2 linked regions of the Natranaerobius thermophilus JW/NM-WN-LF genome follow. The protein of the gene in region 1 interacts with the protein of each later gene in a pairwise test. Links are inferred from orthologs where the notes say so. Each region holds a gene or a part of one and is shown in the gene's direction. Other genes may lie near its edges. The genes, in order: rho and hfq.

Region 1 (3,245 bases):
ATGCCCTTTCTGTAGTAGCTGTAGCACCAAAAGATGGATTATTGTATGCCCCTGATATTTATATGGAAAAAATAGCTGTAGGTAAGGAAGCTAAAGGGTGTATTGATCTGGACGCTCCAGTAGAGGAAAATTTATCAGCTATTGCCAAGGCTAAGGGAAAGGATGTTTCTGATTTAGTAGCCATCGTATTGGATAGACCAAGACATGAAGATATTATCCATGAAATTAAAAGGGCAGGAGCTAGAATCAAATTAATCAGCGATGGTGACGTTTCAGCAGCCATAGCTACTGCTATACCTGATACTGGAGTAGATGTTTTATTCGGTGTTGGGGGTGCTCCTGAAGGTGTAATTGCAGCTACTGCATTAAAATGTCTAGAAGGCGAAATGCAAGCACGCTTGAAGCCTAAAAATGGAGAACAAGAAGATAGGCTTAAAGATATGGGGATCAATGACCCCTCTAGATTACTGCAAATGGAGGACCTAGTCAGTGGAGATGATGCTATGTTTGCAGTTACTGGAATTACAGATGGAGACTTATTAAGAGGCATCAGATATGAAGCTGGAAAGAAAGCACGCTCTCATAGTTTGGTTATGAGAGCAAAAACTGGTACAGTTAGATTTATTGATGCCATTCACAGATTGGATAAAAAACCCTCTTACTATTATGAAGAGTAGTGTCAAAAACTTCCTGGTTGCTTTACTATGGCAACCAGGAAAATCTTAATGTTGTCTAGCATTTTGAGCTTGCACGCTTGCCACGCTACAAGCAATGGTTGTTTAACCTTCCAATCCCCACTTAACCTATTTTAAATAGGCGCCTGTTACATTTAGTTTATTTTAAATAAATAATTTATACTCGTTAAGTGAGGTTTGTTGTTTATCCCCATTCTGAAGAATAATTTCTTACCCAATAGTTTCCCTATTATGTCAATCTATACATCAATTTAAAATTTTATGTTTTAATTGATTTTACCTTGTTAAAAGATGTTACAAGGTAATATTCGTAATTAGGTTGGGGTAGTTTTTAAGGAGGTAATAAAAATTGGATATTAAAGATTTAGAACAAAAAACAGTATCTGAACTACATGAAATTGCCAAAAAATATGGCGTGAAAAACTATACTAGATTAAAAAAAAGTGATTTAATTTTTAAATTAATTGAAAGCTATACTGAAAAAGATGGTTATAATTTTTCTGAAGGTGTTTTAGAAATTATGCCCGACGGATATGGTTTTTTAAGACCGGACGGCTATACTCCTGGTAGTAATGATATTTATATTTCGGCATCTCAAATCAAGAGATTTGGATTAAAAACTGGCGATCTGGTTTCTGGTAAAGTGCGTCCACCCAAGGATAATGAAAAATATATGGCTTTGTTGCATGTAGAAGCTGTGAATTCACGTCCCCCTGAAGAATCAAAAACAAGAAAAGATTTTTCTATCCTTACCCCGATTCACCCAGATGCCCCTTTTCGATTAGAAATTAGGCAAGATATGTTAGCACCTCGCATGATTGATTTATTCTCACCAATAGGGCGCGGACAGCGAGGGATGATAGTTAGTCCTCCTAAAGCAGGTAAAACTGTGTTGCTTAAGCAGCTAGCCAATTGTATAGCTGAAAACCATCCAGAAACTGAGATTATAATTTTATTAATTGACGAGCGTCCAGAAGAAGTTACTGATATAGAAAGGTCTGTTGATGCTCAAGTGGTCAGTTCTACCTTTGATAATTATCCTGAAAATCATGTCAAACTTGCTGAACTAGTTATGAAACGGGCTGAGCGCATGGTGGAAAACCAAAAGGACGTTGTAGTCTTGTTGGATTCTATGACACGTCTGGCTCGAGCTTATAACTTGGTAATTCCCCCCAGTGGCAGAACTTTATCTGGAGGTATTGACCCTTCAGCTCTACACAAACCAAAGAAATTCTTTGGAGCTGCCAGAAATATAGAAGAGGGAGGCAGTTTAACAATACTTTCTACTGCCCTAGTTGATACTGGAAGTCGTATGGATGACGTAATTTATGAGGAATTCAAAGGTACTGGTAATATGGAGCTTCACTTGAGTAGAAAACTGGCTAATAGAAGAATATTTCCAGCTATTGATATTTCACGTTCTGGTACCAGAAGGGAAGAGCTGTTACAAGATAAAAAACATTTAGAGTTAATTTGGACTCTCAGGCGAGCTATGATGGATGCTAGTCCAGAAGAATTCTTAGAAACTGTAGGAGAAAAATTAAAACGAACTTCAAACAATGATGAATTTTTAAAGAATCTTCATCATATGTAAAATGGGCTGTTGCTCTTAGAAGGGACTTGTGTTATGATAATGGTTGCGAATTTGAAAATAATATTCTAACTTGAATTTATATGAGCGAGGTGAAATATAATGAAAAGAGAAATTCATCCAGAATACAAAAAGGCCAAAGTGGTTTGCGCCTGTGGTAACTCTTTTGAAACCGGGTCTACTAAAGAAGAGCTAAAAGTTGAAATTTGTTCCAGTTGCCATCCTTTCTTTACAGGGAAGCAAAAGTTAGTAGATAGCGGTGGAAGAGTTGAGAAATTTAAGAGAAAATATGGCCTTGAATAAAACAAGGATTCGTGAGAAGCAGGGCGTAATAGCTCTGCTCTTTTTGTAGGAGGTTGTTATATGAATCAAAAAGAACACATTGGTGGCCAGGCTGTCATCGAAGGTGTTATGATGCGATCTAAGGGAAAACTCTCCATAGCAGTTCGACAGGCAGAAGACAACATTTCAATAAAATGTCAACCCATAGTATCTTTAGGAGAGCGGTTTTCCCTATTTAAATTACCGATATTACGTGGTATGGTGGCATTTTTTGAATCTCTTGTATTGGGTGTTAAAACCCTAACTTATTCTGCTAACCAAGTTTTGGAAGAAGAGGAAGAGGAACTTACTGATTTCCAACTTTTTCTGACAGTATTTGTATCTTTACTGTTTGGTGTCAGCTTGTTTTTTTTGCTACCTACTTTCATTATGGGAATAGTTAAGGGCCCTATTGAAACACCTCTTCTAATAAACCTTGGTGAAGGTCTAATCAGAATTAGCATTTTCCTGGGATATGTCCTGTTGATTTCCCGGATGAAAGATATTCAAAGAGTTTTTCAATATCATGGTGCCGAGCATAAAGCTATTCATTGTTATGAAGCGGGAGAGCAATTAACCATAGACAATGCCAAAAAATATACTACATTACATCCTAGATGTGGTACCAGCTTTTTGTT
Region 2 (3,208 bases), 1.5 Mb from region 1 along the record:
AAGAATTAAAATCTTTGTTAAAGTCCCTTGTGGAAACACCTACGCCTTTTACCTGTCCTCATGGACGGCCTACAATTATAAACTTAACCAGAACAGATGTAGAAAAACTGTTTTACCGAGTTTAATAAACTTAGCAGAATGCTATAAAAAATTTTGCTAGTTATTGGGGTGAAAAAATTTATGATGAACACATATGACAATCAACACCGTGAACAACAAAAGTTGAGTGAAAATATATTAAAAACAAAACCTCTTATAGCAATTGTAGGCCCTACAGCTGTTGGAAAGACGGATATTTCTATAAAAGTAGCCGAAAGATTACCTGTGTCTACTGGAATAATTTCGGCTGACTCTATGCAAGTATATAAAAAAATGGATATCGGAACAGCCAAACCTTCCCAAGAAATTAGAACCAAGATACCACATTATCTAGTTGATAATGTGGAACCAGACGAAGAATTTAGTGTAGGAAGATATCAAAAACATGCTAAATCAATTCTGAATCAACTTTATCAAAACAAAGAGCTGCCCCTTTTAGTAGGAGGTACGGGCTTATATGTAGATGCGCTTATTTATGACTTTTCAATGAATGAGCTTCCTAAATCAACGAAATATCGTCAAGAGTTACAGCAAAAAGCAGAACAAGATGGTTTAGAACAGTTGTACCGGAAACTAGAAAAAGTAGACCCCGATGCTGCTGATAGAATTCATCCCAATGATCAAAGGAGAATCATTCGCGCATTAGAAGTTTATTATTACACTGGTGAACCTATCAGCCAAAGACAAAAGAGAAGATACGACTCTCCTTATAATTTATTAATATTTGGCATAACAATGGATAGAAACAAATTATATAACAAAATAGAAACACGTGTAGATCAAATGATTGATCAAGGTTTAGTGGAGGAAGTAAAGTACTTATTAGAAAACGGTTATCACTTACAGCTCACTTCTATGCAAGGTTTGGGATATAAAGAGATAGCAGGGTATTTAATGGGTGATTATGATTTAGAAACTGCAGTTCAAAAGTTAAAGAAAAACACTAAAAGGTTTGCAAAAAGACAGCTTTCCTGGTTTCGAAGGGATCCCAATATAAAATGGTTAGATATTACTGAAACTGATAAAAGTGAAATTTGTGACAAGATTATTGATATGATCTTGAAGGAATATTTGGAATAACATAGAAATATAGATATTAGGTAATAAAAATTATATAATATATAAATTATATTGGAGGCGATAGCTTGTCAAAAAACACAATTAATTTACAGGATAATGTTTTAAACCAGGTGAGGAAGAACAAAATTACAGTAACTATTTTTTTGGTCAATGGCTATAAAATTCGCGGCCTAATTAAAAGTTTCGATAATTTCACACTATTGATGGAGGTTAATGGTGAACAACAGATGATTTATAAGCATGCAGTTAGTACCATAATCCCAGGTAAAACTCTCAATCTCTTCTCCGATCAATCCGATAAAAATGATCAAGAACAGTAATTGACGTGTATTGTAATTATTTAAAAATGACTTGGAATCAACTTGAAATCATAATGTATTTTTAATTTTAGTTATTATGAATTTATTTACTCGTGATTTGACAGAATTTTATGTAAACAAATAATTAGTTAAAGACACCTGTATTTAAAAGTGCTGTTAAATTAAAGTTGATTGTTGATTCACTTCTTGTTTATTGGTTTAATTCTACTATCCCTCAAAGGATTTGTAATTTGCGGAAAGCAATACTTAACAGTTAGAATATAACCCTATTAAGTAATTTGATGTAATAACATCTCTTATAGAAGGAGTGCTAATGTATGATCCTCGAATTAACAAATTGTGTTTCAAGCAGGTCTATTAGACAAAGAGGATCCAATTTTCCACTGGCAAGAAATAGATGATAAGCAGCAGGAGATTATTGATTATTAAGAAAGTAAATCTGAATTACAAATTATATCCCAAGATACCAATTTGTCTATGAATATCAAGGGGCGCAAGTGGATTAACTGTTCCGGGAAAGAAAATTTCCCCGATGGTGAATTTTTACTGCTCCTATTGAAGATTCCGTAGAAGGCCATATTAGATTTACTTTTCCTGGTATCTATGAAGGCAAAGAAATTGAGGATATTCGATTGGAGTTTCAAAATGGGAAAGTTGTTAATGCCAAAGCTATTAAAGGTCAAGACTTACTTACTGCGTTTTTAAATACCGATGAAGGTGTCCGATATGTAGGGGAAATAGCCATAGGCACAAATTATAGGATTAAAATTTACAAAGAATATGTTATTCGATGAAAAAATAGGGGGTACCGTTCATCTATCTGTAGGTAGTGCTTTTCCTGAAAGTGGTGGTAAAAACCATTCAAGTATACACTGGGATATGTTATGTGATATGAAATCCCAGGGTGAAATTTATGCTGATGGTGAACTCATTTATAAAAACGGAGAATTTGTAATAAGTTAAAACAATATTAAAAATTGATTGTATAGCAGTATAAATCTCGAAATATAAGACTCGAATTCTCTAATTAGAGATTCGAGTTTTTTATTTAGTTGGACAAACCCTCTAAAAGGTTATAGTTGCTCAGAAGAAAGACGTGCTATGAGTAGTCAAGTATAAAATTATCAAAGATCAGTGAATTTACTTGACTATGAAAATAGCATGTCGCGAAACTAACTCTATTGTACAAGGAGGCTAATAGATGTTGGAAAAAAATAAACCCTCTCCGTGGTTTTTTCTTATTGGCACTGTTATTTGGACCTGGACATTTTTAGGTTTGACGTTTTTGACTGGTCAAAGTTATTTGCAATTTCCTACTGTTCTTTTATCTCTGACAGGTGGGCTTGGGCCTTTATTTTTACCATTAATATTAATTAAACTTGGTTATTGGGATACAGAACTTGATGAGACTCCTTTCCAATTTATTCGTCGAGTTTTAAATCCTGCCACATTAGAATTTAAATGGTATTTATATGTAATTATTTTGGTATTAGCATTAAGGGTTACATCTATTTTGTTAAATAATTTCCTGTATGACCAACAAGGCTTTTTTGATATTGGCTCCATGATGTTTATTTTAATTGGAGTAATTATTGGTGGAATGGAAGAAATAGGTTGGAGAGCTTATGCCTTAGAAGGACTGCAGAGGCGAGTTCCTATTATTCTAGCTAGTTTGATTATCGGATTTTTCTGGGCAATTTGGCACTTAC

The links.
Region 2: the proteins of rho (region 1) and hfq interact in binary tests that used the Escherichia coli proteins (3 or more experiments, as listed by UniProt). The link is inferred for Natranaerobius thermophilus JW/NM-WN-LF from one-to-one orthologs.

Annotation. Positions count from the first base shown.
Region 1 is NC_010718.1:3,105,156-3,108,400, reverse strand. Bases 259-3,166 are described here. They hold rho (transcription termination factor Rho), read left to right. Parts: upstream 259-1,044; coding sequence 1,045-2,289; downstream 2,290-3,166. Other genes in these bases: NTHER_RS14495 (DUF1385 domain-containing protein), read left to right, coding at 2,650-3,166; rpmE (50S ribosomal protein L31), read left to right, coding at 2,389-2,589; glpX (class II fructose-bisphosphatase), read left to right, coding at 259-677. Outside these bases: more of glpX, read left to right, coding at 1-258; more of NTHER_RS14495, read left to right, coding at 3,167-3,245. UniProt on the Escherichia coli protein: Facilitates transcription termination by a mechanism that involves Rho binding to the nascent RNA, activation of Rho's RNA-dependent ATPase activity, and release of the mRNA from the DNA template.
Region 2 is NC_010718.1:1,572,277-1,575,484, forward strand. What follows is about bases 1-2,871. They hold hfq (RNA chaperone Hfq), read left to right. Parts: upstream 1-1,244; coding sequence 1,245-1,499; downstream 1,500-2,871. Other genes in these bases: mutL (DNA mismatch repair endonuclease MutL), read left to right, coding at 1-125; miaA (tRNA (adenosine(37)-N6)-dimethylallyltransferase MiaA), read left to right, coding at 181-1,179; NTHER_RS07595 (CPBP family intramembrane glutamic endopeptidase), read left to right, coding at 2,701-2,871. Outside these bases: more of NTHER_RS07595, read left to right, coding at 2,872-3,208. UniProt on the Escherichia coli protein: RNA chaperone that binds small regulatory RNA (sRNAs) and mRNAs to facilitate mRNA translational regulation in response to envelope stress, environmental stress and changes in metabolite concentrations.